Regions from separate parts of the Peribacillus sp. YIM B13477 genome, predicted to be linked through region 2. Evidence: riboswitches for the same ligand, from Rfam matches in the RefSeq annotation. Region 2 holds a riboswitch; each other region holds the start of a gene.
What was found. Region 2 has a riboswitch for S-adenosylmethionine ahead of metK (methionine adenosyltransferase). Riboswitches for the same ligand answer to the same signal wherever they lie in the genome.
Positions count from the first base shown of each region.

Region 1 (10,970 bases), on a different contig from region 2:
TTTTTCAGGAACATACGAACCTATCGCAGTAATACGTGCTTTGGATTTGAACATAGAATAGCCACCTCGTGTGTATGAATTGCATCATTTTATAACTTGATATTAACACCTGGTACTAATTATAAAGCAAAAAAAATCTTATGCAACTAACCGTTACATTAAAAAAAGAGCGGGGCGGGGCAAAGCAACTTTAAAGTAAAGCACCTATTAGTTTAATACAATCTTTAGAGAGAATGCCAAAAGTCATCTTCAAGACATTTCCTCTACTAATATTAAATTCTGCTTGCCTTACTGAACTTGTAAAAAAAATCCACACTCCTTAGTTGAAGCATATCTTACTTATTTATGATGACGACAGATTTGATCTTGTCTTTCGAGGTTTTGTTCGACTGCATATGTAGTGCCCCATTCACACATTGTATTTAATACAGGTACAAATGATTGACCTAACTCAGTTAAACTATATTCTACTTTTGGTGGTACTACTTTATATACTTCTCTTCGGACAAGCCCATCTCTTTCCAGCTGCTTTAATTGGTCGGTTAAGACTTTCTGGGTTATGGCCGGTATTAGAATATAAAACTCTTTTGTCCTCATTGGTTTTTGACTCAGAAAAAAAAGGATTAAGCATTTCCACTTTCCTCCTACAGTATTCATGAAAATATTTATTCCCGTATTTAGACTCTTCATTCCTCATTCCTCCTGAATAGGCACATAAAGGTGGCTATGCCACTTTATTGTGCGTTATTTTCTTCTACATCATGGGTCCATTATACTCTGATTATAAAGCAAATATAACATTGGGAGTGAACACGATGAGTGTAAAAGAGACTATAGAAAAAAGACGTTCCGTAAGGCAGTATGATCCCCATTATAAAATTAGTCCAGAAACGTTGGCGACACTTATTGAAGGAGCCAGTAAATCGCCTAACGGAAACAATATTCAAGCAACACGATACCTGGTTATAGATGAACCATATTTAAAGGATTTGTTACTGCCCATCGCTTTTAATCAACAACAGGTAATTGAAGCCTCAGTACTGATTGTTATACTAGGTGATTATCAAGCATTTGAAAAAGAAAATATCATAATGATACATGAGGATGAATTTCAAAAAGGTTATTTTGACGCATCAGTAAGAGATTATCTAACAAACGCGGCAATCAATTATTATCTAAATAAATCAAAAGAAGATTTAAAGGTTGAATTAATAAGAGACGCAAGCCTGGCGTCAATGTCGTTAGTTTTATTGGCGAACGAGGCAGGTCTTGAAACCATTACAATGTCCGGGTATGATTCCGAACAATTAAAGTCAGCCTTAAACATTTCCGATAGGTATTTAGATGTTATGCTTATTGCCATGGGGAAAGGAATGAAAGAAGGTCACAAAACAGTAAGACACGATGTTAGCAAAGTCATTTATAAAAACAAAATATAGTGAGTGTATTGGAAAGAGGGTTAAAAAGAACCCTCTTTCTTCTTAATCTTTCGTAAAACTTTAGTGTTTTAGCTTGTAATAGGTTACCGCGAGCGCAAGGGCAAGAACTGTTCCTTTGATGATATCAATCGCATCCATGATAAGGAATCCGCTCAGGACTGCACCGCTGAAGCCTCCAAAGGCATTCGGTTTTCCCGCTCCTAAAACGGAGGAACCAATGAAGGCTGCTGCGACGGCATCATTAGCGGGATCCTGAATTGATTTCCGATTTCACGCCCCTTAATGCAAGGACAATTCCCCCGATTGCAGCAAATAGAGCTGAAATCAGATGGGTATTAACTGATATCCCGGAAAGTCTAGCCGCTTCCTTATTCCCCCCACTCTAAAAAGGAATCAATCACATCTCTAACAATTTACCATTCCAGGAGTTTTTGTTTAAAGCCTTCTTCACACACTGAGATACGTCTTTAATATTTTCTTCACGAACAATTTTGGCTAATTCAAAGCCGTACATATCCCTCCTAGGATGAGCGTGTCTATCTGGCCTTTTAACATTCCTTTATTAACATCTTCCTTATTTTGGAATTTTCAGATCGTTTTTTTAGTTATAACAGATTTAACACTCTCCTTTAGGTAAGTACCTATACTAAAAGTGCATACTTACGCACTTGCAGAATGCACTTTATACTTAAAATAAATAATAGTTAAGGAGGAGAAATCTTTGAAAACTCTTGTTATCGTAGCACACCCCAGTCTAGAAACATCCCTCATAAATAAGCGATGGGTAGAAGCGCTAAGGAAATATCCGGAAAAGTATACCGTACACGAATTGTATAAGGTTTACCCTGACGGAAACATTAATGCGGAAAAAGAACAGCAATTAATCGAATCGCATAGTAATCTTGTTTTACAGTTCCCTTTTTATTGGTTTAATTGTCCGCCTCTCCTAAAAAGATGGCTTGACGATGTTTTTACTTATGGTTGGGCGTATGGTTCAAATGGAGGGGATAAATTAAAGAATCGCAAAGCAGCTCTAGCTGTATCTGCCGGAATTAGCAAAGAGGATTATAGTGAAGAAGGAAGATATCGCTATACACTTGAACATTTATTATCTCCCTTTGAAACTACCTTCCTATACTGCAATGCAGATTATCGTTCATTCTTTGCGTTTTATGGTGCTGAAAATGAGCCATCCGTGAGCGAATTGGAAAAAAGCGCACAAGATTATTTGAATTTTGTCGATAACCTTTAATAGGCAGTTCATTAAAGAAGTATTTCCTTGTCAGGGATATACTTCTTTTGATTTAATCAAAATAGCAACACCTACTGCTGTTTAGTCTCCTGAACTGGCAAACTGTTTTTCTCTCCCCACTCGCACATCATATTTAACAATGGGATGAGAGATAGACCACGTTCAGATAATGAATATTCTACTTTTGGAGGGATTTGGGGAAATTCCTTGCGTATGATAAGGCCGTCTGCCTCCAACTCTTTTAACATGATGCTTAGCGTTTTAAAGGAAATGGTACCGATACTTCGCTTCAGTTGATTATGACGCATGACCTTATTTTCAGACAACCAATACATTATGATCATTTTATATTTGCCGCCAATCAAGGACAGCGTATATCCAAAGCCAGTTTCATTCGGTTTCACACCTGCCGGAACACAGGTTTCTCGCATAAGTTTACACTCTCCTTTAGATAAGTATATGATATGAATGTTCATACTTTACAATAGATCATTATCAATCTTATTAAAAGGTAAATAAGGTCCCTATAAAAATTACAATTGCGGTCAATCTTTATACTCCAAAATGAGGGTTCAAAAAGTGCTCCTGCCACCATTTTAGCGTAAGTAAAATGATGACGATCTCCTTAACCCACCCCTTTTTAAAAAGGAAAAATCCTGTTGCATTACAACAGGATTTTTTCATATTATTGAGTAACGTAACGAATTCTTTTTAATGTTTTTGCTTGTAATAGGTTACAGCGAGTGCAAGGGCCAGCACTGTTCCTTTGACGATATCCATCGCGTAATACGGAACGGACATCATGATCAGCCCATTTTGAAGGATTCCGATCAGGACTGCACCGATGAAGGTTCCAAAGGCATTCGGTTTTCCCGCTCCTAAAACGGAGGAACCAATGAAGGCTGCCGCGACGGCATCCATTAAATAGGGTGACCCTGAATTGATTTCTGATGTCATGACTCTTGAAGCAAGGACAATCCCCCCGATTGCAGCAAATAGAGCCGAAAGCAGATAGGCAAGGATTTTGTATTTATTAACCGATATCCCGGAAAGTCTCGCCGCTTCCTTATTTCCCCCAATAATGTACATATAACGACCGTGCTTCGTATAAGTCAAAAAGATATGGGTCGCTATCACAATGACGGCCATGATCAGGATTATCCATGGCACTTGGCCAATTTTGGCGAAAAACGGGCTGATCAGTCCTGTTGCGAATGTCCCGTCGGGCATGACCATATTTTGCGAAACCGTGGCTCCTTTTGTATAGGTAAGGGCAATTCCCTGGATAATGAACATGGTAGCCAAAGTCATCAGCATGTCGGGAATTCTCAATTTAACGATCATGAATGAATTCAAAGCCCCTACGAAAAGTGAGGCACCGACCGCAGCTAATATGGCGATGAATGTATCCTGAGAAAACCAGACAAACATCGAGATGACGATGGCATTGGCCAATGATGCGACGGAGCCGACGGAAAGGTCGAAGCCATCCACGGTCAGTGATATCGTAATGCCGATCGCAATGATGGTCACGATTGAAATGGAACGCAGGATGTTTATCAGGTTAGAAGTTTGGATGAAAGATGGATTGGATACGGCGAAAATTCCAATCAGAATGATAATCGTCAATATTGTGCCGTATTTATAGAAAAAGTCGAATAGTTCCACCTTTTTCTTCGCTTTCGCTGTCTGTGTAACAGGAATGGGTATGCTCATCCTATTTACCTCCTGTTGAATAGAATAGTAGTTCTTCTTCATTCGTTTTGCTTGTTTCTAATTCGATGACAGTGCTCCCGTCATATAACACATAGGTCCGGTTGGTAATGCCAATGATTTCGGAAAGCTCGGAGGATGCATAAATGATCGCCTTTCCATTCCTTGCAAGCTTTGCAATCAATTCGAATATATCCTTCTTGGCTCCGACATCGACCCCTTTCGTTGGTTCATCGAATATGTATACATCCGCATCTGCCATAAGCCATTTTCCAATGGCAACTTTTTGCTGGTTACCACCGGATAGGTTTTCAACCTTCACTTCCCCTGAAGGAGTCTTAATGCCAAGACTTGCGATCATTTCCTTTGCCTTTTCCTTTTCCGCCTTACGATCGACGACACTGAATGTTTTGCAGAATTTACCGAGACTGGCTGCAGTCAAGTTTGCCGAGACTGATTCCTGTACAAGGACCCCTTCTTTCCTGCGTTCCTCAGGTACAAGTGCCAGCCCGCTTTTTACTGCTTCATGCGGTGATTTCAGAGAAAGCTTTCGACCATTCAGGATGACTTCACCCGCTGTGATGGACGTATGACCGAAAAGGGTTTTACACAGCTCCGTTTTCCCAGCCCCGACCAGCCCAGCCAAGCCGATTATCTCGCCTGCTTTAATATTCAGACTGACATTCTTAACTTTCTCGGCATCTGACAATCCGTTCACTTCCAGAATTACGTCTCCAATCGAAGCATTCACTTCAGGAAACTGTTCATCCATGGTTTTCCCGAGCATGTTCTCTACCACTTCGGCACGGGTTATGTCCTCGATTTTTCGACAAGTGACACGCTCCCCATTCCTCATGATCGTAATTTCCTCACAGATTTCAAAAATCTCAGGCAGACGATGTGAAATGAAAATGATTGCCACGCCTTTTTGCTTTAATTCATTTACAATTCGAAAAAGTTCCGTCGTCTCCGTATGACTTAACGGAGCAGTTGGCTCGTCGAGAATCAGGAATTTGCATTCTGTCGAAACGGCTCTTGCTATCAGGACCATCTGTTTTTCAGCCAAGGTCAGGTCTCTAACCAACTTTTTCGAAGGGACATGAATTTTCATATCTTCAAGAATAGAAGTGGCTTTGTTGTGCAGTTCTTTCCAATGTACCCTTTGTTTTTTTCCCATGTTTTGTACCATATCATTCAACATTACATTTTCCCCAACTGTTAAATATGGGATGAGGGCGGTATCCACTTCCTGATGAACTATTTGAATGCCCTGTTCCTGAGCAGCTTTTGGCGAGCGGATATCCCGCTTCATCCCATCAATAAAAATGTCACCAGAATAATGAACATGGGCTCCCGATAAAACTTTCATTAACGTCGATTTCCCTGCTCCGTTTGCACCGACCAATGCGTGGGCTGTTCCTGATTGTACGGAAAAATCAACATCACTCAGCGCCTTCACCCCCGGAAATTCAATCGAAATCATCTTCATTTCTAGTTGCTTGCCCATGTCCATTCCCCCTTATTGAACAGACACTCCCTTCGCTGGAAAGAGAGTGTCTCTTTTTATTTTTTATAATGATCTTTCAAAACCTTCATCCAATCTTCTTCAAATTCCGTCGATACACCCCAGCCATCGACAATATTAGACAGGTTGGCCATGTTTACCGCTTCTTTTGAAGCTTGGATTTGCTTTTGCGAAATGAATGAAGCCTCCAAATCATATGTTTGCGGTGTTTCTTCACCCGCTAATTTTTTAGCCAATATCCTCATATTCACTGCACCGATCAACTTGGGATCGACCGCTGCCGTGTAGGACCAAGAGCTATCAGCGGATTGGATTTCCTGGAGATCTGCATTCGAAACATCAATTCCATATATCTTCACTTCATCGCGGCCCGCTTCTTTAATCGCCCGGGCTGCACCGATAGCAAAGGCATCCCATGTTGCGAAAATGGCATCCAATTTACCTTTAGGGTATTTATTCAGCATTGCGGCTACAGCATTTTGTGTCTGAACCGAAGTATCAGCGGATGCCACTCCGAATCTTTCGACTTCTTTAATCCCAGGATTTTCTTTTAGTTTTTCCTTATAGACTGCATTTCTTCTTACCATTGGAGGAAAACCATCCACCCAAAGATATGCAATTGCCGCTTCACCTTTCTGTTCTTTTATCAGTTTATCGAAAGCCAGTGTTGCCAGCGCTTCATCATCTTGTGAAGTTAATGTCACGCCCTCTATTTTAGATAGATCGCTTATTGAATCGAATGTGACAACGCTTTTACCTGCATCAACCAACTTCTGAACGTCATTTACAGTTGCGGCATCATCACCATGTGAAATGATATAGCCGTCGTAATCTTCCTCCAAAGCCTGTGCTATCGCATCATGGAATTTAGCCGTATCACCATTGGCTGTGTACGTATCGACTTGAAATCCCAGTGCTTCTCCTTCTTCTTTCGCCCCCGCCAAGTATTGGGCAGTATGATCATCACCGCCAATTTTACGGATCACTTTGATCTTGGCTCCATCGCCATCAGCAAATCTTTCCGGGACATTTTCAAATGATACTTTTTCTTCTTTCTTCGATTCTGTGGAACTCTGCCCTGCAGAGCAACCCGTTAAAAGCAAAGCCGAAGCGATGGCAAAAATGAATATCCCTTTAATAGACCTTCTCATCTTGTTTCCCCTCCATGTTTTCTCATTAGTCTTATCAGTTAAGTCGGTGTAAATTCCAAAATAAAAACCTCTCTAATATAGAGAGGTTTAATCGGCTGTTTTGCAGACTTGTCCCTCTCTTATCTGTCAAAACATTTCTGTTTTGCAGGATTTAGCACCAATTCCTAATGGAACGGTTGCTGGGCATCTTAGGGCCAGTCCCTCCGCCACTCTTGATAAGAGATATATTGTGTTACGTTTTCGTAATTATCACTTTATAGGGATATAGTCGTAAAGTCAATAGATTTTTGAATATTTGAAATGTTTCCCGTTATTTTTATTTTCTTTGAAGCTGGGCTAGACGCTTTTTCTCGATTTTTTCAAGCCTCTCCAACTGCCTTAATTTCACTTCGAACAACGTGATCGGATCACGGTAAACTTCCGGATTTTCTTTCATATGCTCCAATGCAGCCTGGTAGTCTTTTATTTCCGTCTGCGTCTGCTCTATCGTTTTTTGAAGTAAGGCAAATGAACTGCGATAGAAAAGTGAGATGTCCCGATCCAATGATTTTTCAAACAATCCAAATTGGGTTAGGAAACGTTCCGTGATCATTTCGGCAACATCCAGGTAATCTTCACTTTCCAGGTATTTCTTGTAACGATTGTACATATTGGCCTTATTTTGCGGTATCGCCCCAAATAGCTTCCCTGCTCCTTTAAGCAGCAATTGTGATGGAGTCCTGCGCAAAAGGATATTAACGTTTTCGATGCGGATACTGCTTGTCATCCGGTCGGCATCACGGCGCCAGTCATCCAATACCCTGAAGTCACCTGCCAGCATAATCCGTTCTTCTTTGTATAATTCATTGAATCCGGCACTCATCTCATCCATGAACTGCTGGCTTTGTGTGAACTCCATTTGGGAACTGGCAATCCAGTCTTGAAGAGAACGGTAATATTGAGGCATGATCTTGTCAGAAATGAAGTTTTGAATCCGCTCATTCATTTCCTGGTTTAACTGTACATGGACCTGACTGAAATCACTGCTTTCCGTTAACGATTTAGAGCAATCCCTCAGTAATTCAGGAATTTTTGAATAAAGCTGACTTTTCACTTCGTCCTTAAGCGAACGATACGACCTTATGATATTTTCACTTTTTTCTTTTTCCAGATCAGCCAGTTGATTGACCGCTCCATTCAGTTTGACTTCCATCTGCTCATTCCAAGAGATGGAATGCTCGCATTTCCGCTCATTGGCAACCCGTTTTTCTAATAGATAAGATAAGGTTTTACGAATGAATGTCAGGATTTTTTCAGATCTTCTTTCCTTCCAATTATCATCTTGATAATTCGATTCAAGGAAGGCTGAAAGGTCCTTCAATTGCTGCCTGCTGTCATAATGTTTGGAGAAAGCGAACACTTTCGCATTCGGGAAATATGCATTAACTTTATCCCATGTTTCGTCTTCCATCCGGACTGCGACCTGATCACTGTATATCGTATCCATTTTATTTAATAGGAAATGGATCGGCAGTTTAGGTGCCTTCATTTGAATTTCCAATAACAGATCCCTTTCGCTGCCGGTGAAAGGAGCCCGGGCGTCAAGAACGAACATCAGGCCATCACTGCCATGTAAATAGCCTTGGAAATCGGATTCCACGCTTTGTTCCCCATTGAACCCCGGTGTATCCAATAATCGCAAATGATTATTTCTTAGGTAGTCACTGATGATTGTCACATCGACTATAGTCCCGCGCTGACGGCGTGTTTCATCCAAATCAGTTAGCTCCTCGACAACTTTGCTATCTGTATCGGTAATTTCAAGGATTTCCAAATCATCCCCGTCTTTGACACTGACTAGGGAAGAATGGTCCTCAGCAGCAATGCTCTCTCCAACGATTGACTGAATAAAGGATGTCTTGCCATTTCCTGTACTTCCTGCAAGAAGGAGATTGAAATTGCTGGTATCTTTAAGCCCCTCCACCATCCATTTAAGCTTATTTCCAACCCTTAAATCATTATCTTCAGCCCACTGGATAATGGAATTGAACAGTTTCTCTCCCGCTTCCAGTCCGCCTCCCAATTTAGGCGATTTCGAAAGCAGGCTCTCTGCATCCTGAATGACCAGCGCATTGATCGTATCCGGGAAGATTTCATTCCAGGACAACGTGGATGCCGCCGCAAACAGCGAAAGCTCTCCGTCTGCGATTTTGAGCCAGTTTTCCAGCAACCTTGGCACGACAGGACTTAATTCTTTGATTAGATGCGTTCCTTCTAACAAACCTGCATATGCATCCCTGTAATAGACGGAAAGCTCATCCCATACATCCGCATGGTTCAATTCGATGGTATCTATCAAATTATTAATCACTCTTAACCATTCGAAATAAGCATCCGTATATTTATAATTTTTCCAAAGGGCAACCGTCATTTTCTCGAAACGTTCCTGGTCGAGTGTGTATAGCGAACCAAGGACAGTTGAGAAATAATCCGGCTCCATCGATTGGGCAACACCCTGCTGGATATATGTTTTCAGCACATCGAACCAGCCCATTGACTCTGTACGGATACTTTCATTCGCCGCTAATACCACTGCACTGTTCCAATCCTTTTGTTCTTCAAAAAAGGCGCGTGCGATTTCAGTGACATTCGGGTAGTCTGGTTGAAACTCGACTGCTTCTTTCACGACTTTGGAAGCCAAATCATTTCTCGATTCCACTATGTACAGGGAAAACAGCTGCAAAAGAACTTCTGTTTTCAAGACAGCTTCATCCGTATCGACGGATTTATAGATATCCTCTGCGGTTGAATACATTTCCAATTCAAAATACGCATCAGCGATGTTTTTCTTCGCCCATGAACCAAGTTCCCCTTCTATGTTTTCCCATTTAAAAATGGCTGCTTCATAGTCATGGTGCTGAAAATACACCTCTCCTTGAGCAAATCTAATTGCGGTTAAATCGGATCTTTCCTTTTTTTGTTCCACGAGGAACATTTCACCCAAAGCTTGAATGGGGTGCTTCCTTGTATCCTCAAGCATCGTTTCATAATATTTTTTTCCGATCAGACGTTCGTCCATCTTTATTCCCCCGATATATTTCATATTTTCAATTAAAGGATAATCACTGATTCTATAAGACTCATAGCAGACCTAATATTCAATTTATAGGTTCCTTTAGTTAAAAAATCATTTACAAAACCTTAAAATGTTATTTTAGCAAAACAATATGGTAACAACATGTCACCACTCTTACAATTTTAAAACAGAAACAACTGGAACTGTAATGTTTTTAATAAACCGATACAGAGATGTCATTTCCATTTTCGAGAAAATATGTTTTTCTACATATCAGCTAGAAGTGAGCGAACCATTCTCCATCCCTCTAAATGACCAGAAGCCCAGCCCTTCAACTTACCTATAAACGATAAAAAACAAAATCACTCTGGCTCGTCCATTACTTAATCCCCATCTTTTGCATTCATATAAAAAAGCAGTACCCTCATTCATAAAAGGTAACTGCTCAATGATAAGCTCCGAACAGTACTTGTCCTTTGACGAATTAGGATTATACCCCTGTACGCTTACGTTGGTTATTCGGCTTTTTGGTCAACTGGCTTTTTAGCTGTTTCGTTTTCTTCACAACGCCTGTTTCCAGTTTATCTTTACTTGATCCTGCTTGCTTTTGAGCCAGTTTTTGTTTGACTGCATCCGCCAGGCTTAATTTTTTATTTTCAGACATGTTGTTGTCTCCTTTAGTGTTCTGCCTTCTATTATAATATAGTTGCGATTAGAAAGATAATAGGGAGTAATATCCTATTCTTCTTCAAAAAACACTCTTGATAAAGTTGGTTTCGCCAAATGGGGACTAATTTCCTGCTCCTTTGAAAGGATTAATGATAAATTTTGTTGA
Region 1 is NZ_JBHZPD010000008.1:97,010-107,979, reverse strand. Features, by position in the region: gene ACFX4H_RS21075 (ketoacyl-ACP synthase III) at 1-54, opposite strand, end outside; gene ACFX4H_RS21070 (winged helix-turn-helix transcriptional regulator) at 340-690, opposite strand; gene ACFX4H_RS21065 (nitroreductase family protein) at 816-1,439, shown strand; partial or broken gene ACFX4H_RS21060 (ABC transporter permease) at 1,500-1,818, opposite strand; gene ACFX4H_RS21055 (NAD(P)H-dependent oxidoreductase) at 2,161-2,691, shown strand; gene ACFX4H_RS21050 (winged helix-turn-helix transcriptional regulator) at 2,763-3,122, opposite strand; gene ACFX4H_RS21045 (ABC transporter permease) at 3,403-4,407, opposite strand; gene ACFX4H_RS21040 (sugar ABC transporter ATP-binding protein) at 4,409-5,911, opposite strand; gene ACFX4H_RS21035 (sugar ABC transporter substrate-binding protein) at 5,968-7,080, opposite strand; SAM riboswitch class I at 7,197-7,302, opposite strand; gene ACFX4H_RS21030 (GTP-binding protein) at 7,397-10,138, opposite strand; gene ACFX4H_RS21025 (hypothetical protein) at 10,626-10,799, opposite strand.
Region 1: linked by a shared signal. The riboswitch ahead of ACFX4H_RS21035 (sugar ABC transporter substrate-binding protein) and the one ahead of metK (methionine adenosyltransferase) in region 2 are both predicted to bind S-adenosylmethionine.

Region 2 (10,970 bases):
TAACGAGTACGATTTCATTCATTCGGGCTGGAAAAGTGGATTTCAAATTCGTCATCAAGCTGTTTCCGATCACCGTGATTGGAGCGGCGTTAGGAGCATACGTTGTACATTTCGTTTCCGCAGAGATATTGAAGCCCCTCATTTTGATCTTGCTGGTCATTGTCGCGATTTATACGTTGGTAAAAAAGGATTGGGGTAAAGACGCAAAGTATAAAGGGCTGACAAGGAAGAAAATGATTCTATTGATAATCATTATATTTGCGATTGGTTTTTATGATGGTTTTCTTGGACCAGGCACAGGTTCCTTTTTATTATTTTCATTTCTGATCATTGGGTTTGATTTTGTCCAGGCTGCCGGGAATGCAAGAATATTGAATTTTGGAAGCAATATTGCCGCACTTATCATTTTTTTATCTATGGGGACCGTCAATTTTGCCTATGGAATCCCGATGGGTCTTGCAATGGTCGCGGGAGCATTGGTAGGAACGAACTTCGCCATAAAGAAAGGTGCTTCCTATGTCCGTATCTTATTCATTTGCGTCACGATTTTATTGATTGGAAAAAATGTCCTTAATTATTTTCATATTTTTTGATGGAGTGTTCAGCGGACGAATACCTATTAAAAATGGCCGGGGATACAAGGCGTATTTTCGGCCATTTTTAAACAAGGTCATTCGCTTCTTCATGTGCTGGGAAATCAGCTTCCCCGTAGGTTTGCAGTTCGGTAATCTCTGCATGAAATACTTGTGCATAAAAGGCCAATGCGACTATTGCTGTCCATCAAAAATTAAATAGGGGGTAACTTGATTTTTCATACTAATCCTCTTGTAAACTTCCTTCATTTTTTAAATATGCTTCTATTTCAGTCATCCCTTTACACTTCGGATAACGCATTTTCACAAAAACGACTTCGTCCCCCTTAATTTCTTTACCACATTTAACACACTTGGGATCTTTCCCGAACATTACAACACCTCCAAGGTAATAGATTGACTTCAATGAAACGTTAAATCTCCCCAAACCATCACATATGTATTTAACATTTACAAATCTAAATTGGACTTTGTTTTAATCCTTCGCTAATGAAAATGTAGGCAGCCGTTTCAGAATCTGGCTGAATAGAAAAAGCCTGCCGCTTACGTGACAGGCTTTTCTCTCTATTTGATTTTTTATAATGGAAGGGGGGATTTCACTTCGCAATGCGTTAATAGGATATCGACAATCCGCTTTGAAGCGAATCCATCTCCATATGGGTTGGAAGCTGTCGCCATTTTTTTATAGGTTTCTTCATTTGTAAGTAATTCTGAGGCTAATTGATAAATTCGTTCTTCCTCAATTCCTGCCAATAAAAGGGTACCGGCATCGATTCCTTCCGGACGTTCTGTTGTATCGCGTAACACAAGGACAGGAACGCCAAGTGAGGGAGCTTCTTCTTGCACCCCTCCGGAATCTGTCAATATGAGATGGGCGTGCGCCGCAAAATTATGAAAATCAAGCACCTCAAGCGGCTCTATTAAGTGAAGCCTTTCCGTTTCACCGAAAATCCGGTAAGCAATTTCACGGACAACCGGGTTTTTATGAAGCGGGAAAACAACTTGGGTATCCGTGTAATCTTCAAGCAGCCGTTTGACGGAACGGAATATTTCTTCCATTGGTTTTCCGATATTTTCCCGTCTGTGCGCTGTCATCAATAACATGCGATCTCCATTCAAACCAGATAGAATCGGATGATCATAGTCTTTATTTACTGTTGTTTTCAAAGCATCGATAGCCGTATTGCCAGTAATATGGATACAATCACTCTTTTTATTTTCCAAAATTAGATTCTCTGCCGCCTGATTTGTAGGGGCAAAGTGCAAATCAGCCATGACGCCTGTCAGCTGCCTATTCATCTCTTCAGGATATGGAGAATACTTATTACCAGTCCGCAGACCAGCTTCAACGTGACCAATCTGTATCTTATTATAGAAGGCTGCCAGGCTGGCGATGAAAGTTGTCGTGGTATCCCCATGTACGAGGACGATATCCGGTTTTATTTCTTTCATGAGCGAACTCAATTTTTCAAGCCCTCGTGTTGTAATCTCTTCTAATGTTTGTCTATCCTTCATCATATCCAAATCGTGATCTGGATTTATCTGAAAACATTGCAAGACTTGGTCGAGCATTTCCCTATGCTGGGCGGTGACCACCACGATGGTTTCTATTTCTTCTGGATGCTTTTTCAGTTCCAAAACGACTGGTGCCATTTTGATAGCCTCTGGTCTTGTACCAAATACGGTCATGACCTTAATACGTTGTTTAGGCATGCTCATTTCCTCCCCTTCTGAATGTCTCCCCCATTATAACGGGAAGTTCAGGGGAAATATAAAAACGAAACAATTATTAACAGAATTTTTACAATATTAATAATGACTTTATACTTCTTTAACCTTAAGTTAATATCTGGCATTTACAATATAAAGCAGGAAGTAAGCTAAGCAGAATAGAGGTGATAGGCGAATATGAAAAGCGTCCTGATGATCGTGCAAAACTTTTATCCGGAAATCGGAAGTGCGGGAAATAGAATGAAAAATATATATCTCCATTTGAAAAGAAACGGATTCGAGGTAACGGTCATCACATTGAAGCCGAGTTATCCTAATCAAAGTTTATATCAAGATACAAAGTTTTGGGATGAAGATAGCATTGAAGAAGATGTCATCAGGATTAAGCCGGACAAAGTGAAGAGGTATACAAGCAATATGGGGAAGCGGTTGCTTCATTATCTTGAAGCGATGTGGCTTTTCATTTATACAATCATCCGTCTCGAAAAAAAATATGATTATGTGTTTGCCACGACCCCGCCCATCTTCCCTACATTGGCAGCGTTGATCGCCAAGAAAAAGATGAAGGCGAAACTCATTACCGATGTCAGGGATTTATGGCCGGAATCGTTGATAGGTGTAGGCGTATTCAATAATAAGTGGGTATTGAAAATCGCTTTCTTCCTGGAAAGGAAGCTATATAGGCATTCAGATTTTATTATCATCAATAGTCCTGGTTTCAGGGATTATATCGTTGCAAAGGGAGTCAAGGAAGAGGCTATCCAATTCATCCCCAATTCGCTTACTGCGGATGAGCTGACGTTAAAGAACTTGCTTACACCCGTATCGGAAAAGGTAATCAAGGTCGTTTATGCGGGGAATATCGGACTGGCCCAGGATTTGAAAAAACTTATAGCCGTAGCTGAAAAGCTAAGGGAACATAAACAAATCGAGTTCTCGATGATTGGATATGGATATCGGATATCCGAAGTGGAGAAAGAGATAAGCTCTAGAGGGCTGACCAATATTAAGATGATTAATGCGATGAATCGAAGAGTGACTCTTCATGAAGTTTCAACGTCTCATATTGCCTATGTGAGCTTGGTTGAAAAAGAAGTCTTCAATAAGGTCCTGCCTGGTAAAATCATCGATTATATGTGTGTCGGAAAACCCATTGTCGGTGATGTGGACGGCAGGGCCAAGAAGATGCTCATAGAGGCGAAATGCGGGTTGGTGGCAGAGAGCAGAAATGTTGATGAAATCTGTCAGCATATATTGACAATGGCCTCAGATCCGGCCCTTCGTGAAGAACTGGGAGAAAACGGTCATCGGTATGCTAAACAACATTTTCAATGGTCTAAAAATATTAAAGGTCTCATCAACGTGATGGAAGCGTCAGGCTGAAAAATCCGGAAGTGGAGGACAACATGGCGAAGAAAGTATGTATGTTCGTGTGGAATCACTTTACGAACGATGCGAGGGTTCTAAGAGAATGCACAGCACTTACAGAAGCGGGTTATGAAGTCGATTTAATTGCCATTCATAACTGGAAAATCGAAGGTTTGGCCAAAAAGGAGAAACACCAAAATGGTTTCTCGGTCACTAGGGTGAATAACCGCTGGGAGGCGCTTAATAAGATTCTCAGGATCGTAGGCAAATTGAAGAAAAAGAAGTTTGAAATCGCCCTATTTGCCTTAGTGATCTGGAATACATTGTGGAATTTGAACTTGATCAACGGCTGGGTGGGGTCGGGAATACTGTTCGGTGCATTTGCACTCCTTGCGCTGGGCACCATGTTCATCACGAAAACGAAGCTGCCGACACTATTAACGAGGAGCTACATTTTTGGTCAAATGATCTATCATGGCCGGAAAAGGAAATATGATTTCTATCATTCAAATGACTTGAATACGCTCATGCAGGGAGCGATCAGCAGTAAATGGCTGAGAAGGAAAAAGCTGATTTATGATTCGCATGAAGTACAAACGAGCAGAACGGGATATAATAGCCGAATTTACGGGATGATGGAGAAATTCCTATTAATGTTCGTCGATGAAATGATTGCTGAAAACCATACGAGAGCTAAGTATAACGAAGACTTATATGGTCTGTATCCCAAGGTGGTCCATAACTACCCGATTCCAACCAATCCGGAGGAAAGTACGGCCGTGAATTTGCATGAGCTGCTCGATTTGCCAGAGAATGAACCGATATTGTTATACCAAGGCGGCGTTCAAATGGGCAGAGGGTTAGAGCAATTGGTTGATGCTGTACCGATGATCGAGGGAGGAACGGTAGTTTTTATCGGGGATGGAAGGATCAAGGGTGAATTAATGAAGAAAGTAAGCGACATGAACCTGGAGCATCGTGTGAAGTTCCTGCCGAAGGTTCCGGTCGACGAGCTGCTCCATTATACAAAAAATGCGTATTTAGGTTTTCAGATATTGAATAATGTCTGCTTTAATCACTACTCCGCTTCTTCAAATAAATTGTTTGAATACATGATGAGCGGTGTGCCAGTGGTTGCCTGCAGCTTTCCTGAAATTCAAAAGGTTGTCGATACGGAAAAAATCGGTGTATGTGTCGATTCGCATGATCCAAAATCAATTGCCGAAGGTGTCAATTACTTATTGAAGCATCCTGAAAAAAGGGCGGAAATGAGTCAAAACTGCCTGAAGGCGCGACAAAAATACAATTGGAAACAAGAGAAGGAAATCTTTATCGAAATCTATCAAACAGCCTAACAAATTAGAGTACAGCAGAAAAATAGATAGGAGTGGTTTATATGAAACTTTGTACAATCGGACTTGGTTATATCGGACTTCCAACTTCTTTAATGTTTGCTAAATACGGTGCCGATGTTGTCGGCGTGGATATCCATCCTGAGATTATTTCCAATTTGAATAGCGGCAGGCTCCATATCGAAGAACCTGGATTGGATGAGGTATTAGAAGAAGTGCTAACTTCCAATAAGTTCCGAGCTGCTTTAAGCCCGGAACATGCGGATGTTTTCATCATCGCGGTGCCTACTCCAAATAAAAAGGACATGCACCAATCCTGTGATTTAACACATGTCTTGGATGCCACCTCAAACATTCTTCCTTTTATCAAAAAAGGGAATGTCATCATTATCGAATCGACGATAGCGCCAAGAAGCATGGATGATCATATTAAACCGATGATCGAGAGGACGGGCCTTACCATCGGAAAAGACATTTTCCTCGTACATTGTCCGGAACGCGTTTTACCTGGAAGGATTCTTGAAGAGTTGGTTCATAATAACCGTATCGTCGGGGGCATCACCGAAACATGCTCATATAAAGGAAGTCTTGTTTACAAAACCTTCGTTCAAGGGGAGATCATTCAGACCGATGCGAAAACGGCTGAAATGTCCAAACTGATGGAAAACACCTTCAGGGATGTCAATATCGCCCTTGCGAATGAGCTGACGAAAATCTGTTTCGAGCTGGACATCAATGTTTTGGATGTCATATCGATGGCAAACAAACACCCTCGTGTCAATATACACCAACCAGGACCAGGAGTTGGCGGCCATTGTTTAGCGGTCGATCCGTATTTCGTCGTTGCAAAGGCACCGGAGTATGCTAGAATCATTAAATTGGCCCGTGATACCAACGTATCGATGCCTTATTACATCGTTAATTCCGTAAGGATGATGCTAGAGGGGATCCGGAAGCCAAAAGTAGCTGTTTTCGGTCTTGCGTACAAAGGAAATGTAGATGATATTCGTGAAAGTCCTGCCATTGATGTCGTCAATATCTTGATGGGGATGGAAAACATGGATGTAGCCTTGCATGACCCGCATGTCAAATCTGGAAAGATGCCAGTCGTATCAGTGGAAGACGCTGTAAATGATGCCGACTTGATACTTATCCTGACTGACCATGATGAATTTAAACAGATGGATTATGATAAGCTATCGAATCTCATGAGCAATAAATTAGTTCTGGATACACGCAATTGCATTGATGCAACTAAAACAGATATCCCGGTGGCAAACCTGGGCAATATATATCAATACAAAACGGTGTCCATGAAAAAAGACAGGAATAAAGCGATCATCTAAAAACTTGGACAACATCGATAATGGAATAACGATTAAGGGGGCACTGACTATCACAGTCCCCTTTTTCCACTGAAAAAAAGGACCATGCAAGAACGAGGCCCTTTCAGAACGTGGAAACGATCCAGTTGGTTTCAGATCCGCTTCCTGTACGTCAAGCCTCCTCACCTCAAGCATCCTAGCAGAGTCTCGGCTAGCCAATTATTCGAGCACAGCTGCCATATTTCGGGTTATAAGGCAGTATTCGAGCGCAGCCGCCGTATTTCGTGCTGCAAGGCAGAGAATTCGAGCGCAGATGGCGTATTTCGAGCTATAAGGCAGTAAATTCGAGTGCAGCCGCCGTATTTCGTACTATAAGGCAGTAATTTCGACCACAGATGGCGTATTTCGAGCTGAAAGACAGTGAATTCGACAGTAGACGTGTATTCGGGTGCAAGGCAGTAAATTCGAGTGCAGCCGCCATATTTCAGGGTGTATGGCAGTAATTTCGAGCGAAGATGCCGTATTTCGGGTTACTTGGTACTTTATTCGACAGTAGACGAGGTATTTCCCCTTCCATGGCACTTTATAAAGTAATCCATAATCATGGTTCGGGAAGTGACGTTTCCTGCCGACAAACTGAAAGGACCAAGCAAGAGCTTGGTCCTTTTGTGTACAATTTATTAAGCTGTCGGGCCGCCAAGTTCTTCGATTTCACTTGGAACGCTTTTGAATTTCTTGAAGTTTGCACGGAATTGTGCGGCAAGGTCTGTTGCTGCTTCTTTATAAGCGGCAGGATCTGCCCAAGTCTTGATTGGTTGAAGCACTTCATCAGGAACACCAGGAACATGAAGCGGGATATCCAAACCGAAGATATCATCTTTGATCGTTTCGATGTTCGCTAATTCACCTTCAAGCGCCGCTTGTACCATTGCACGGGTGTAAGCAAGTTTCATACGGCTTCCAGTTCCGTATGCACCGCCAGTCCATCCTGTGTTGACAAGGTAAACTTTTGCATTGTGCTCGTCAATTTTATCACCAAGCATCTCAGCATAGCGTGTAGCTGGAAGCGGTAAGAATGGTGAACCGAAGCAAGTGGAGAATGTAGCTTCCGGTGAAGTTACGCCTCTTTCAGTACCAGCCAATTTACTAGTGTATCCGCTTAGGAAGTGGAACATTGCCTGTTCTTTGGAAAGCTTGCTGATTGGAGGCAGAACGCCTGAAGCATCAGCCGTTAAGAAAATGATTGTATTTGGATGTCCTGCAATACTTGGGTTCACGATGTTATCGATTGCTTGCATTTGGTAAGCAGCACGAGTGTTTTCAGTCAATGAACTGTCATCATAGTTCGCTTCACGCGTATCCGGATCAACAACAACATTTTCCAATACAGCACCAAAACGGATTGCATCGAAAATTTGCGGTTCTTTTTCACGTGAAAGGTTGATCGTTTTTGCATAGCAGCCGCCTTCGATGTTGAATACGCCGTTAGAAGACCAGCCGTGCTCATCATCGCCAATCAATTTACGGCTAGTGTCTGCTGATAAAGTTGTTTTGCCTGTACCGGACAGTCCGAAGAATAAAGCGACGTCCCCTTCACGTCCTACGTTAGCAGAGCAATGCATTGGAAGGATTCCAGCCTCTGGAAGTAAGTAGTTCATGATCGAGAAGATCGATTTTTTCATTTCTCCTGCATATTCCGTTCCGCCGATCAGGATCGTACGGCGTTCAAATGAAACGATGATGAACGTTTCGGATGTAGTTCCGTCCACTTCTGGGTCCGCTTTGAAGTTAGGTGCAGAAAGGATCGTGAATTCAGCTTCGTGACCTCTCAGCTCCTCTTCGTTTGGACGGATGAACAATGTATGGGCGAAAAGGTTATGCCAAGCATATTCATTGACAACACGGATGGGAAGACGTGACGATTCGTCTGCACCAGCGAAACCTTTAAAAACAAAAATCTCTTCTTTTGCTTTTAGGTAGTCAACTACTTTATTATATAGTTTATTGAACACATCTTCGGAAATCGGCCGGTTCACGGGACCCCAATCGATTTTATCTTTAACGGATGCTTCTTCCACGATAAATTTATCTTTAGGTGAACGACCGGTATATTTGCCAGTTTCAGCTTTTACCGCGCCGGTTGATGTTAAAACGCCTTCATTTCTGCTTAGTACTTTTTCGACCAATTGAGGAACTGATAGTTGAGTTTGCACATTGTTTCCTGTTAATAATTGGTGTAACTCATTAGAAACGTCTACAGAATTCATATATGAGGTACCTTCCTTTGTTTGAGTTTTTAGATTATAATTAGTATAACACATTCATTTAATTAGTCTATACTATTTCTTTTAATTTGTGATTATTTTCAGCTGGCCGCATTAATCATTTTAATCCGGCAGGAACCGAGTCAGGATGATCGCATATACTTTCATGAGGAAAAATTTATTTAAATAGGAAGTAAGTAAACAATATATGTCTAAAAGGAAAGTCAGGATGTCGTTCCTTTTAGATATTCAGTACTTTATTATTAATGGCAATTTACAACATTTCTATTCGTATATTGCGTTGTAAACCCCTCTAGGACGTTGTATCAACATGTTTTTTCAAATGAACGCCATTCTGGGTGGAAATGTTCTTTTTAGAAAAGCATTGACAAATTCCAGCCAGATACGATAATATCTTAAATTGTACGGATTCTCTTATCCCGAGTTGGTGGAGGGACAGGCCCTTTGAAACCCAGCAACCTGCCATATTGAACTTGACTCCAAGATCGATCGCCGAAAATAAAGCGAAGGTCTTCAAGGAATAGTGGTGATGGTGCTAACCTGAGCAAGGTAAAAAACCCTTGAACGATAAGAGTGAAAGGATAGAAGACAGAATTTTAAACCTTTCCTCATTTGCCAGGGAAGGTTTTTGTGTTTTTTATAAGTAATTCTGTGTCTATAGTTGAAACTAATGAGGGAAACGAGTTCCGTAAAAACAGGCTTATGCCTACAACATACTAACTTCCAAGGAGGAAATATGATGTCAAAGAAACGTCTATTTACTTCTGAATCTGTTACAGAGGGCCATCCGGACAAAATTTGTGATCAGATTTCAGATTCCATTTTAGATGCTATCCTAGCTAAGGATGCAAATGCACGTGTTGCGTGTGAAACTAGTGTAACTACAGGTCTTGTACTTGTTGCTGGTGAAATTACAACGTCCGCTTACGTGGATATCCCGCGTATCGTTCGTGATACGATTAAAGGAATTGGCTACACACGTGCGAAATACGGTTTCGATGCTGAAACTTGTGCCGTTTTGAGTTCCATTGATGAGCAGTCTGCCGATATCGCAGCTGGTGTCGATAAAGCATTGGAAGCTCGTGAAGGAAACATGTCAGATGAAGAAATCGATGCAATCGGTGCAGGGGACCAAGGTCTTATGTTCGGATTCGCTTGTAATGAAACTGAAGAGCTTATGCCGCTTCCGATTTCATTGGCGCATAAACTTTCATTCCGCTTGGCTCAAGTTCGTAAAGATGAAACTCTTGCTTACCTACGCCCTGATGGTAAAACACAGGTAACCGTGGAATATGATGAGAATAACCGTCCTGTACGTGTAGATACAATCGTCATCTCAACACAGCATGATGCAGAAATTACGCTTGAACAAATTCAAGCCGATCTAAAAGAACATGTGATCAAAGCTGTCGTTCCAGCCGAGTTGATCGATGCAGATACTAAGTACTTCATCAACCCGACTGGCCGTTTCGTAATCGGCGGACCTCAAGGGGATGCTGGTCTTACTGGACGTAAAATCATCGTTGATACTTACGGCGGATACGCTCGCCACGGCGGCGGTGCATTCTCTGGTAAGGATGCTACTAAAGTTGACCGTTCTGCTGCATACGCTGCACGTTACGTTGCGAAAAACATCGTGGCAGCCGGCCTTGCCGACAAAGCGGAAGTTCAATTGGCATACGCAATTGGTGTGGCAGAGCCTGTATCAATCTCCATTGATACGTTCGGAACTGGTACAGTAAGCGAAGAAGTCCTTGTTGACCTAGTTCGCGCAAACTTCGACCTTCGTCCAGCTGGTATCATCAAAATGCTTGACCTTCGTCGCCCAATCTACAAACAAACAGCTGCATACGGACACTTCGGCCGTACAGATGTTGATCTTCCATGGGAACGCACGGACAAAGCAGAAACATTAAAAGCACAAGCGTAATTCATATAAAAAAAGGTGTCCCGTTATTTGCGGGGCACCTTTTTTATGGATTAACTTAGCCGTCTGCGGGAATAATTCAAGAAATCCCAAAGAAATAATTAAACTTTAAGGGCCATACCCGTGAGTTAGAGCGATTTATTCGTAAGTTTGGAGCAATACTCGTGAGTTAGAGCGATTTACTCGTGAATTTGGAGCAAATACTCGTGAGTTAGAGCGATTTACTCGTGAATTTGGAGCAAATACTCGTGAGTTACGTTGAATACTCGTAATTTTCAGTCAAGTGCTCGTGCATTACTTTATTCGTTCCGCCGTTTTATAGTATTGGCCTTTTTCTGCGTATTCGCGTACGATGCGTTCCATATCCTGACGATCTTCTTCATTGATTT
Region 2 is NZ_JBHZPD010000004.1:24,650-35,619, forward strand. Features, by position in the region: gene ACFX4H_RS14055 (sulfite exporter TauE/SafE family protein) at 1-593, shown strand, start outside; gene ACFX4H_RS14060 (Fe3+ hydroxamate ABC transporter substrate-binding protein) at 817-966, opposite strand; gene wecB (non-hydrolyzing UDP-N-acetylglucosamine 2-epimerase) at 1,170-2,306, opposite strand; gene ACFX4H_RS14070 (glycosyltransferase family 4 protein) at 2,502-3,707, shown strand; gene ACFX4H_RS14075 (glycosyltransferase) at 3,731-5,047, shown strand; gene ACFX4H_RS14080 (nucleotide sugar dehydrogenase) at 5,089-6,390, shown strand; gene pckA (phosphoenolpyruvate carboxykinase (ATP)) at 7,050-8,636, opposite strand; SAM riboswitch class I at 9,066-9,228, shown strand; gene metK (methionine adenosyltransferase) at 9,391-10,584, shown strand; gene ACFX4H_RS14095 (gamma carbonic anhydrase) at 10,876-10,970, opposite strand, start outside.

Region 3 (10,970 bases), on a different contig from region 2:
ATGATTTGAATCAAGCGGCACAGTATGCCGATCATCTGATTAGCATCAAGCAGGGAAAAATCTATAAAGAGGGACCGCCTGAAACGGTATTCACAAAAGAGATGATCAAGGACGTTTTCAGACTGGAATGCTGCATTATTGAAAACCCTGTTGATCAAACGCCTCTATGCATTCCCATTGGTTTATCTCAGGATTAGAAAACTAGCGCCGGTCGGTACCGAAATGATTAAGTCAACATATTCATTGTTGGCTTTTTTTTCTTATTTACGAATGTTGGTTAGGAGTTGCCAAGATATTTCAGATCAAGAGGTAAAATGTTAAAATGGAAAGACTTATATATTAAAGGAGACTACTATTTTGGAAGCCAAATGTATTAAATTCTATGAGTTTGGAGATCCGCAAAAGGTTTTAAAGGTTGAAAATAAATGTATTCAAAGACCTTTCGAGGGGGAAGTCCTCGTTCGGATGATCACACGTCCCATTAATCCGTCTGACTTGCTGCCCATTCGCGGTGCCTATTCCCACAGAATCGCCTTGCCTTCCATACCTGGTTATGAAGGGGTCGGCATTGTTGAAGAAGTGGGTCCAGCAGTTTCGAAAGAGCTGATAGGCAAGCGTGTTCTGCCCTTGCGCGGTGAAGGGACCTGGCAGGATTTTGTTAAAACATCAGCGGAGCTGGCCATCGTCATTCCGGATTCGATTGAAGACCATATAGCAGCGCAGTTATATATAAACCCGGTAACCGCATGGCTAATCTGTACAGAAGTATTAACTTTGAAACCGGATGATGTATTACTCGTAAATGCTTGCGGATCTTCCATTGGCCGTATACTCGCCCAGTTATCCAAGATTCTTGGATTTAAGCTGATTGCTGTAACGAGAAACGATAAGTATACGGAAGAACTGCTTAAACTTGGTGCTTCATATGTGATCGATACATCCCGAGCATCATTGCAGGATACAGTGATGGAACTGACGAATGGGCGCGGTGCGAAAGCGGCCATAGATTCAGTGGGCGGCATCTATGGTTCAGAACTGGCTTTTTGCGTACGGCCTAATGGCATCTTATTGACGATTGGCCTTTTATCAGGACAGTCTGTGAATTGGGCGGAAATTTCACGAAGGACAAAAGTGGATGTTAAAATGTTTCATCTTCGGCATTGGAATCAGCAGGCTTCCGTTCGAACTTGGCAGGAAACATTTAACCTTTTGATGGGGTTCATTGCTGATGAAAAGTTGAAGTTCATGATGCCCGATTCCCACTACAGCCTTCAAGATGTTCAAGAAGCGATTATTGTCACGAGCAATAAAGGGAAGATATTTTTAAGCAGCTGATTTCACAAAGGATAACCACTTAATTGAAGCATTTATCTTGGTGCTCTTCCAATAGGTTCCTAAGGTAAAGTGAAATGGCCCCTGATAATATGGAATTACTTGATTACCTGTAAGGTGCTAGTTTAGAATGCGGAATAGGACATGTTGATACTGATACGACTTTGGAGGAAATACTTATGAAAACAATATATGTGAATGCTACATTTTTTACGATGGACAAGGAAAACCAAATCATCGAAAACGGCATGATGATTGTACAAGATCATACCATATCCTACATCGGCCAGCATGATGAACAGCAATTGGCAGATGCAGATCATGTGGTCAACCTTGGCGGGAAATGGATCATGCCAGGCCTTGTGAATGCCCATTCGCATATTGTAATGACCCTTTTACGCGGTATCGGGGACGATATGCTGCTGAAGCCATGGCTTGAAACGAAAATATGGCCAATCGAAAGCCAGTTTACAACGGAAATCGCCTCTGTAAGCTCACAGCTAGGCATTATGGAAATGATGAAATCAGGAACAACGACATTTTCGGATATGTTCAATCCTAATGGAATAGATGCGGGTGCCGTCATGGAGACGATAGGCGAAACAGGAATGCGCGGAGCCTTTTCCTATACGATCTTCAGCTTGGGTACCGAAAAAGACCAAAAAGCGAACCTCATGGGGGCTGAGCAGTTTTCAAAAAACTATAAAGCATTTGCCGATGGCCGTCTGACTACCATGGTCGCACCGCATAGCCCATATGCCTGCACGCCTGAAGCGATCATGGAAAGTGCACGAATTGCAAAAGAGAATGATTTGATGGTGCACATCCACGTATCGGAAACGGACTTTGAAATCCTCGACATCGAAAAACGTTACGGATCCCGACCTGTCGAGCACCTCCGCCGTCTAGGCCTGTTCGATCAGCCCACCGTCATGGCACATGGTGTGGTCCTTAATGATGAAGAACGGGCGATCTTAAAACAGCATGATGTTCGCGTTGCCCATAATCCAATCAGTAACCTGAAGCTCGGATCTGGGATAGCCGATGTCGTCAGCCTTCTTGATGCAGGCATTAAAGTGGGAGTGGCAACAGATGGCGTCGCCTCCAATAACAACTTCGATATGTTCGAAGAAATGAGGACAGCCGCATTACTGCAAAAAGGAATGTATAAGGATGCCACAAAATTCCCTGCCCAAACAGCACTCGCCATGGCCACAAGAATGGGCGCCGAAGCGATAGGCATGGGTCACACAGGATCACTGGAAGCTGGTAAAAAGGCGGATTTCATCACCATTTACCCATATAACAAAGAACACCTGCAGCCACTGAGTGAAGCCTATTCGCACCTGCTTTATGCAGCACGCGGAAATGACGTATGTGATGTATACATTGATGGAAAAGTGGTAGTGAAAGATGGCCGCTGCTTAACGATCGATGAAGAAAAAGTAATCGCCGAAACCAATCGTCTGCAAGGAACCCTATCACGATAACACTGATGGGAAAACAACCGGATGCACAGAAGAAAGGAGCTGCCATTAGCAGCTCCTTTTTTTTATGGACTCGATGATTCATTTTGAGGAACTTATTATTATGTTTTAGTAAGGAATAGTTCGCATCGGATGGCAGTCAAAAAGGAATTACCGCTAGTATTGTGGATTGAACTACCCGCCACTAATCGACCTTATGGTCTGATTGAAGTGGGGGATTCCTAAGAACATTAGCCTATAGGCCAATTTTTAATTAGGCTAACCCCGTCGTTCCGACGGTTAGAAGCCTTATGGCTTCGTTCATTAGATTAAGTCCTGCGTTAATATCTCGATCGTGGTGAGTAAAACAAGAAGGACAATCCCATTCACGAAGTTTCAGATGTTTAACGTCTTTATTTTGGTACCCGCAGCTAGAACACAATTGGCTAGAAGCAAACGTTTTTGATACGGTCACGATTTGTTTACCATACCATCTTGCTTTGTATTCCAACATTTTTTTGAATTGGTACCAAGATACTTCACTAATCGCTTTAGCTAGTTTGTGATCTTTCATCATATTGGACACTTGCAAGTCTTCCATTCCAATAACATCGTGGTTTTTGATGATTTCGGTAGAGACTTTATGTAAGTAATCCATTCGGGCATTTGAAATTTTTTCGTGTAGGATGGCCACTTTTCGTTTTTGTTTTTGATAGTTTTTAGCTTCAGACAATGGGTTATTTCGATTCAAAGCTATTTCTTGTCGCCTTGAAAGAATCCGTTGTGCTTTGGCCAATTTTTTTTCGACCGTCCGGAAGAATTTTGGGTTTTGATAGACCGTACCATCTGAAAGAATTGCAAAGTTCTTCAAACCAACATCTACACCGCACGAACGATTCGTTTTAGGATGTACTTGTACATCGGTTTCGGCTAAAACGGAAATGAAGTATTTACCTGAAGGGTTCCGCCTGATTGTGGCATTGATGATTCGCCCTTCGACTTCGCGGCTTTTAGCAAAACGAACTAAACCGAGTTTGGGCAATTTGATTTGGTTTCCAATCATTCCGATATTTCCATTCGTATGTTTAGTCGTGTAGGACTGGACCGGATTCTTTTTTGATTTGAAGCGTGGAGACTTGTTTTGCTTTTTATAATATCGACTATAGGAATCTGCTAAATTTTCCACCGATTTCTGTAAGGCAATACTGTCTACTTCTTTCAGGAAAGAATATTCTTTCTTTAAAGCTGGAAGTTCTTTGATTGTTGCGTATTTATTCACAAAAGATCCTTTCCATTTATTAAAAGGTAATTGGCCGTTCTGCTTCATTTCTTCACAGATATACCAGTAAGCATCTTTCTCATTTTGTTTGCCTAAAAAGAAGTTATAGACAAAACGAGAGCAGCCAAATGTTTTATTGATGAGAACTAATTGTTCTTTCGTTGGATAGATTCGAAATTTATAAGCTTTGTTTACGACCATTGGTTTCACCCCCTTATTGTTATTATCAACCAGAGAACGTACGTTTGTCAAAAGGATACTTTGGTTTAGGCCAACCGCCATTCATCTCCCCCTTACCGTTGGGCTCTCGCCCTTCACACGCTTGAAGAGGGAGTCTTCTGGCGGGAAATGATAAAATTGTTCTTAGCACTTAGAAATCCGTCGTGAGTCCAGTTTCTTTGAAATATATAAACAAAGTAAGCAAGTTAAAAATATTAATAAGAAAATAGGGACGGCAAAAACGGTTAAAAACGAAAAAATGCCGCTGACCGCATATGAGCCAACTGCTAATCGGCAAGCAGCTGGATAAAAAACTTAAATCGCATGGTTCATGAATTACTGAAAATCTACGTATTAATTATTCACGATTTTTCCAATTTCGTTGTTTCGAGGGAAATGGTTGAAAAAGGAGGGCAAGATGAATGGACAGGGAATCTTCATTATTAAAAGAGCATTTGTATCAGCTGGAGGAGAAATTGTTAAAATCTGAAGTTCGTACATCTCCAGAAGTGCTTTCATCATTATTGAAAGATGATTTCTTTGAGTTCGGCAGTTCGGGTAACATATGGACAAAAAGCGATTTTATGGGGCAAGAGGGTGCCGGAGCGGTGAACATGACCCTAAGTCAATTTGAGATGCATCCATTGTCTGATGATACCGTGTTAACTACATACCGGATTTTTGATGAAGATAAGCTGGAACATACCTTAAGAAGTTCAATCTGGAAATGTGCGAATGGAAGATGGCAGATGTTTTTTCATCAAGGCACAAAAACAAAAGGGCCCCTTTAAGCCTTTTATTTATGAAAAAGAAAGTTTTCCCTGCTTGAAAACTATTTCACTAAAATGATAGGGGTGGATGAAGTTGATCTTTCGTACCATTGATACGGACAAAGATAAAGATACTATCATTAAATTCCGGAAAGATTCCTTTATTGTAAGTTTTGGAACTGATGCTGGTTTTGGAGATGAACATGCATATCTGCAACGAATGGAAGAAAGGGTCCGCAAATTTCCTGATGGACAGGTGATCATTGAAAAGGACCAAGAACCGATTGGACAAATGGAACTTCAAATTCGGGAGTACGAAGGAACTGAAATTGGCTATGTGAATCTATTTTACCTTATTCCCGAATACCGCAGTAAAGGCCTTGGCAAGGAATTGGTTCGCTACGCAGAAAACTTTTTCAGGCAATTTAATGTATCCGAATATCACTTAAGGGTTTCTCCGGATAATCAAAGGGCGATTTCTTTATATACGAATTCAGGCATGGTGAAGATAAGGGAAGAAAATGAAAAATACCCTGTATGGAGAATGGGTAAATCATTATAAAAGTAGGAAAATAAAATATATTGATATAATAAAAAAGTATCAATTCACTATATTATGAAACTATTTATAGCGATAAAAAATATGGTTGACTTTAGAGAAAATAGAATATATAGTGAAGGACATAATTAAATACAACGTTAATTCTTATCAAGAGATGTGGAGGGACTTGGCCCTATGATACCTCGGCAGCGGGTTTTTACTTTTGTAAAAATACTGTGCTAATTCCAACGGACGAAAGTTTGAAAGATAAGAAGGAGCTTTTCTTAGATAATTAATTTAAGAGTTTACTCTTTTTTATGTCTAAAAGAGGCCTCTTCTGTCTGATGACGGAAGAGGCCTCTTTTGTTTATTCAAAATGTATATGGTTATTTTGAGAATGGGTGCAATTACTCGTGAGTTTCGCGCAATAATCGTGAGTTTGGTGGATTTACTCGTGAATTTCGCAGACTTACTCGTGAGTTTCACGTAATTACTCGTGAATTTTGCAGTTTCACTCCTGAATTTTAACCCTATCATTATGAAGCGTTGCAAAGCTCTTCTCTCTGGATAAGGAATTCGTATAAATAAACAGCATGGGGGGAGATTGGATGATTGAGTTTCAAGGTGTTAAAAAGATTTATCAAACAAAGAAACAGACTGTCGAGGCTTTGAAGGGCATTGATTTGACAGTGGAAAAGGGGGATATATTCGGGGTAGTCGGTTATAGCGGGGCCGGAAAGAGTACGTTGATCAGATTGGTCAATTTGCTTGAACATCCTTCAGATGGTTCGGTGGTTGTTGGGGGCAAGGATTTGACCAAATTAAGCCCGAAGGAATTACGGGCAGAAAAGAAAAAAATCGGGATGATCTTTCAGCATTTCAACTTGCTAAACTCAAAGACTGTTTTTGATAATATTGCCATGCCGCTGGTTTTATCGGGAACTCCGGCTAAAGAAATCAAAAACCGGGTAGGCGAGCTGTTGGAGTTCGTTGGCTTATCGAGCAAAGCAAAGAGTTATCCGGATCAATTATCCGGCGGGCAAAAGCAGCGGATCGGCATTGCGAGGGCATTGGCTACAAATCCATCGATCTTATTGTGTGATGAAGCTACTTCGGCATTGGATCCACAAACAACGAGTGCAGTTCTGCAGCTCTTAAAAAAAATTAATGAAGAATACAATATTACCATTCTGCTAATCACTCATGAGATGTCTGTCATTCGGGAAATTTGCAATAAGGTAGCGGTCATGGAGGGCGGCTGCGTCGTTGAACAAGGTTCGGTTTTCGAAGTTTTTGCCAAGCCGCAAACGGATATTGCAAAAAACTTCGTGAGAACGGTCATACATGACGAAATTCCACAAAGTTTCTTAAAAAGCATAGGGTCCCATATCCCGATTATTTGGAAAATTAATTTTATTGGAACTACTTCGGGTACTCCTTTACTTTCAACCATCTCGAAGAAGTATGATGTTCATTTAAGTGTCTTATCAGCCAATATTTCTGAAATCCAGGAAACGCCTTTCGGGAATTTGATCATCGAAGTGACGGGGAGCAAAAATGAGGTGGATAAGGCTTATCAATATATTAAAGATGAGGGGATTCTCGTCCAGGAGGTGCAGATAAATGGGTAATACGCTTTGGGGAATGGAAATAACGGCAGAGCAGCTGTTGACAGCTTTCGGTGACACACTTTATATGGTAGCCATCTCATTGGTGTTTTCCGGATTGATCGGGCTTCCGCTCGGTATCCTGCTTGTCATTACAAGAAAGGGTCACATCCTGGAGAATAAATGGATTTTTAATGTATTGAACCCGATCATCAATATATTGCGGTCCGTTCCTTTCATCATCTTGCTTGTAGCAGTTATTCCGCTTACCAGAATGATTGTCGGAAGTGCGATCGGAATGAATGCGGCCATTGTTCCGCTAATCTTTTACGCGGCTCCTTATATTGCCCGGCTTGTGGAAAACTCTCTGTTGGAAGTGGACAAAGGGATTATCGAGGCGGCTCAGGCGATGGGGGCGACGACATGGCAAATCATTTACCGCTTTTTGATTCCTGAAGGACTTAGCTCGTTGATCCTTACATTTACAACAGCGACAATCGGGCTTGTTGGATCTACGGCGATGGCAGGTGCCGTCGGTGCAGGCGGAGTCGGGGATTTAGCCTTGGCTTACGGTTATCAAAGGTTCGATACGATGACGATGATCGTCACAGTAGCGGCGCTCGTGATCATCGTTCAATTATTGCAATCCACCGGGAATTTTGTTTCAAGAAAAATCAGAAGAAGATAAAAATAACAGGAGGCAGGAAAAATGAAAAAAATCTTATTAACGATCATGGTAATGGCATTGGCCATCGTGGCTGCAGCATGCGGGAACGATGAGGGTGCATCAGGGAGTTCGAACGATGTGAAAACTGTGAAAGTCGGTGTCAGCAGCGGGGATACGAGAACATGGGAATACATTGTCGACATAGCGAAAGAGGAAGGGCTTAATATCGAACTGGTCACTTTCAATGACTATATCCAACCGAACCTTGCGTTAAGCGAAGGTGAAATTGATGCCAATTCATTCCAAACGGTCGCCTATTTCGATGAGTTCGTTCAAGATCAAAATCTGAAATTGGAGGCCATCGGGTCGACTGTCATTGCACCTATGGGCCTTTATTCGAAAAAACATAAAAGTCTCGAAGATCTTCCGGATGGCGCTACGATTGCCGTTCCGAATGAAGCAACAAACTTTGGCCGTGCACTGCTCCTGCTTCAGGAAGCTGGATTGATTACATTGAAAGAAGAATTCAATGGATCGGGATCATTGGAAATCATTAAGGAAAATCCGAAAAACTTGAAAATCCAGCCTGTTGCTGCCGGCAATACACCGCGTCTATTGGATGATGCCGATGCTTCAGCCATCAATAATAATTTTGCCGTCGAAGCAGGCCTTACATTAAAAGATTCTTTATTCCATGAAAGTAAAACCGCAAAACCATATATTAATATCATTGCGGTTAAAAAGGGTAATGCCGATCGTCCTGAGCTACAAAAATTAGTGGAGCTTTATCAATCGAAAGAAGTGGAAGCGTTCATTAAAAAAACGTTTAAAGGAAACACCATTCCTGCCTATGTTTCTGTAGATGAATTAGTGAATTACCAGGATGCTTGGACAAAACCAGCTAATGAAAAGTAATGGATGTATTCAAGAAAAAGGGGAGATAAGAGCATGGCGAGAGAATTGGCGCTGAAGCAGCATAAGCAAATCATTGAAGATCATATCGACCTTCATTCCGAACTATATATCGAAACGAGTCAAGCCATACATGCCAAACCTGAAATTGGGAATCAAGAGTTCTTCGCTTCGGATACATTAACCGGAATACTTCAAAATGAAGGATTTGAAGTGACCCGCAATATAGCCGGACATGAAACAGGATTCATCGCCAAAAAAACCTCTTCAAAGAAAGGACCCACAATTGCCTTTTTAGCCGAGTATGATGCATTGCCGGGTTTAGGCCATGCTTGCGGCCATAATATTATCGGGACAACGAGCGTTGCGGCAGGCATTTCCCTGGCTCAAGTGCTGGAGGAAACGGGCGGAGAGGTGATCGTTTTCGGAACACCGGCTGAAGAGGGCGGGCCGAATGGAAGTGCAAAAGGAAGCTTTGTGAAGCACGGTCTATTTGATGGGGTGGATGCGGCCATCCTTATCCATCCTGCCGGGAAAACCGGTGTAACAAGTCCGTTTTTGGCTGTCGACCCCCTTGATTTTCATTTTTACGGGAAGTCAGCACATGCAGCAGCTGCACCTGAAGAAGGAGTGAATGCACTTGACGGTGTGATTCAGCTGTTCAATGGCATTAATGCTTTGCGTCAGCAGCTCCCGGCCGAGGTCAAAATTCACGGAATCATCACCAATGGCGGGGAAGCGCCTAACATCATTCCTGAAAATGCTTCTGCCAGATTTTACATTAGAGCAACAACATGGAAACTTTGCCAAGAAGTATCCAATAAAATACGTGCAGTTGCTGAAGGTGCAGCACTTGCCACTGGAAGCACGGTTAAAGTGGAACGTTTCCAAAATGAAGTACTCGATTTTGTCATCAATCCAGTTCTGGATGAACTGCTAAAAGAAGAACTGACTCAATTAGGGGAAGCGGTGGCTCCTCGAAAAGAGAGTGGCTTTGGCTCGACGGATGCAGGTAATGTAAGCCATGCAGTGCCGACAGCACATCCTTATATAAAAATTGGACATGATGAGTTGATTGCCCATACGAATGAATTCCGCGACTGTGCCAAATCTCCTGCTGGAGACAAAGCCATCCTGACCGGAGCAAAAGCTCTAGCACTTACAGGGTATAAATTGCTTTCGGATAAAGACCTGTTGGATCAAGTGAAAGCGGCATTTCATGAAGCGAAGCAAAAATAAATAAGATGCGGGAAAAAGTAGTTGACTACGAAGCATGTAGTTAGTATTATAATAATACCGAGTAATTAAATAGGAATTATGGGTTAATTGACCGGAAAACCGGAGACTTTTCTTTCATGTAAAGAGGTGTCTCCGGTTTTTTGTGAATGGGCAAGTCAATACGTATTAAAAAGGAGGATTTATCATGGGGATATTATTGCGTAAAGCCATTGAGAAAAAAAGGAACTTCCTGATCAACAAGTTGATTAACAAGGGAGTTTACAAAAAGAATGACATCCATCTATTTGAATTGACCTTAACCGATTTAGAGAATGAATATATTAAAATAAGTAAAATTGAGGAGAAGGAATCCGACGATCATTCCCCCTGTCTAAGGAAACATTTCATATTCTATGAGAATAGAAGGAGAGGGTGAAATGGGGAAGGGCTTGGAAGAAAGGCGGAAGGAATTAATCCATAAACTTATGATCCATACTGTAAATAAAACGGTGGAACAGCTTATGAAGTTAACCTTGAAAGAATTGGAAACAGAATATAAAAAGGTTCAAAATGACTGTCACCCCCATAGTGATGCGGGTTCTATACATTGGGTCCATACAAAACGGCAGTAGGGTGAATGTGGAACCTTAATTCACCATAAAAAATTTCATCATTTTGCTAACGGCTGCTTGTGCTGATTCAGCATGATATTTTGAATGGTAAGGGTCGCTGAATCCGTGTCCCCCCATGAATTTATGAACTTCGACATCCTTACTTTCTAAAGCTGAAATTAACTCGTCGACATTAAATGATGGCTCTTCTAGCGGGAAAAATAGCAGTGCAGGGCATCGTGGCGCCAATTCTGCATAATTCCTAATACGCGAACCGTAGTAACCAACAATTCCATCGACATACTCTTCCTCAGTGCACAGCCAAGCTACAGTTGCCCCTGCACTGAA
Region 3 is NZ_JBHZPD010000003.1:330,239-341,208, reverse strand. Features, by position in the region: gene ACFX4H_RS13390 (ABC transporter ATP-binding protein) at 1-197, shown strand, start outside; gene ACFX4H_RS13385 (zinc-dependent alcohol dehydrogenase family protein) at 358-1,335, shown strand; gene ACFX4H_RS13380 (amidohydrolase family protein) at 1,512-2,822, shown strand; gene tnpB (IS200/IS605 family element RNA-guided endonuclease TnpB) at 3,073-4,278, opposite strand; gene ACFX4H_RS13370 (nuclear transport factor 2 family protein) at 4,719-5,087, shown strand; gene ACFX4H_RS13365 (GNAT family N-acetyltransferase) at 5,155-5,628, shown strand; SAM riboswitch class I at 5,770-5,881, shown strand; gene ACFX4H_RS13360 (methionine ABC transporter ATP-binding protein) at 6,216-7,238, shown strand; gene ACFX4H_RS13355 (methionine ABC transporter permease) at 7,252-7,902, shown strand; gene ACFX4H_RS13350 (MetQ/NlpA family ABC transporter substrate-binding protein) at 7,924-8,796, shown strand; gene ACFX4H_RS13345 (M20 family metallopeptidase) at 8,830-10,032, shown strand; gene ACFX4H_RS13340 (Fur-regulated basic protein FbpA) at 10,217-10,447, shown strand; gene ACFX4H_RS13335 (Fur-regulated basic protein FbpA) at 10,449-10,643, shown strand; gene ACFX4H_RS13330 (dienelactone hydrolase family protein) at 10,659-10,970, opposite strand, start outside.
Region 3: linked by a shared signal. The riboswitch ahead of ACFX4H_RS13360 (methionine ABC transporter ATP-binding protein) and the one ahead of metK (methionine adenosyltransferase) in region 2 are both predicted to bind S-adenosylmethionine.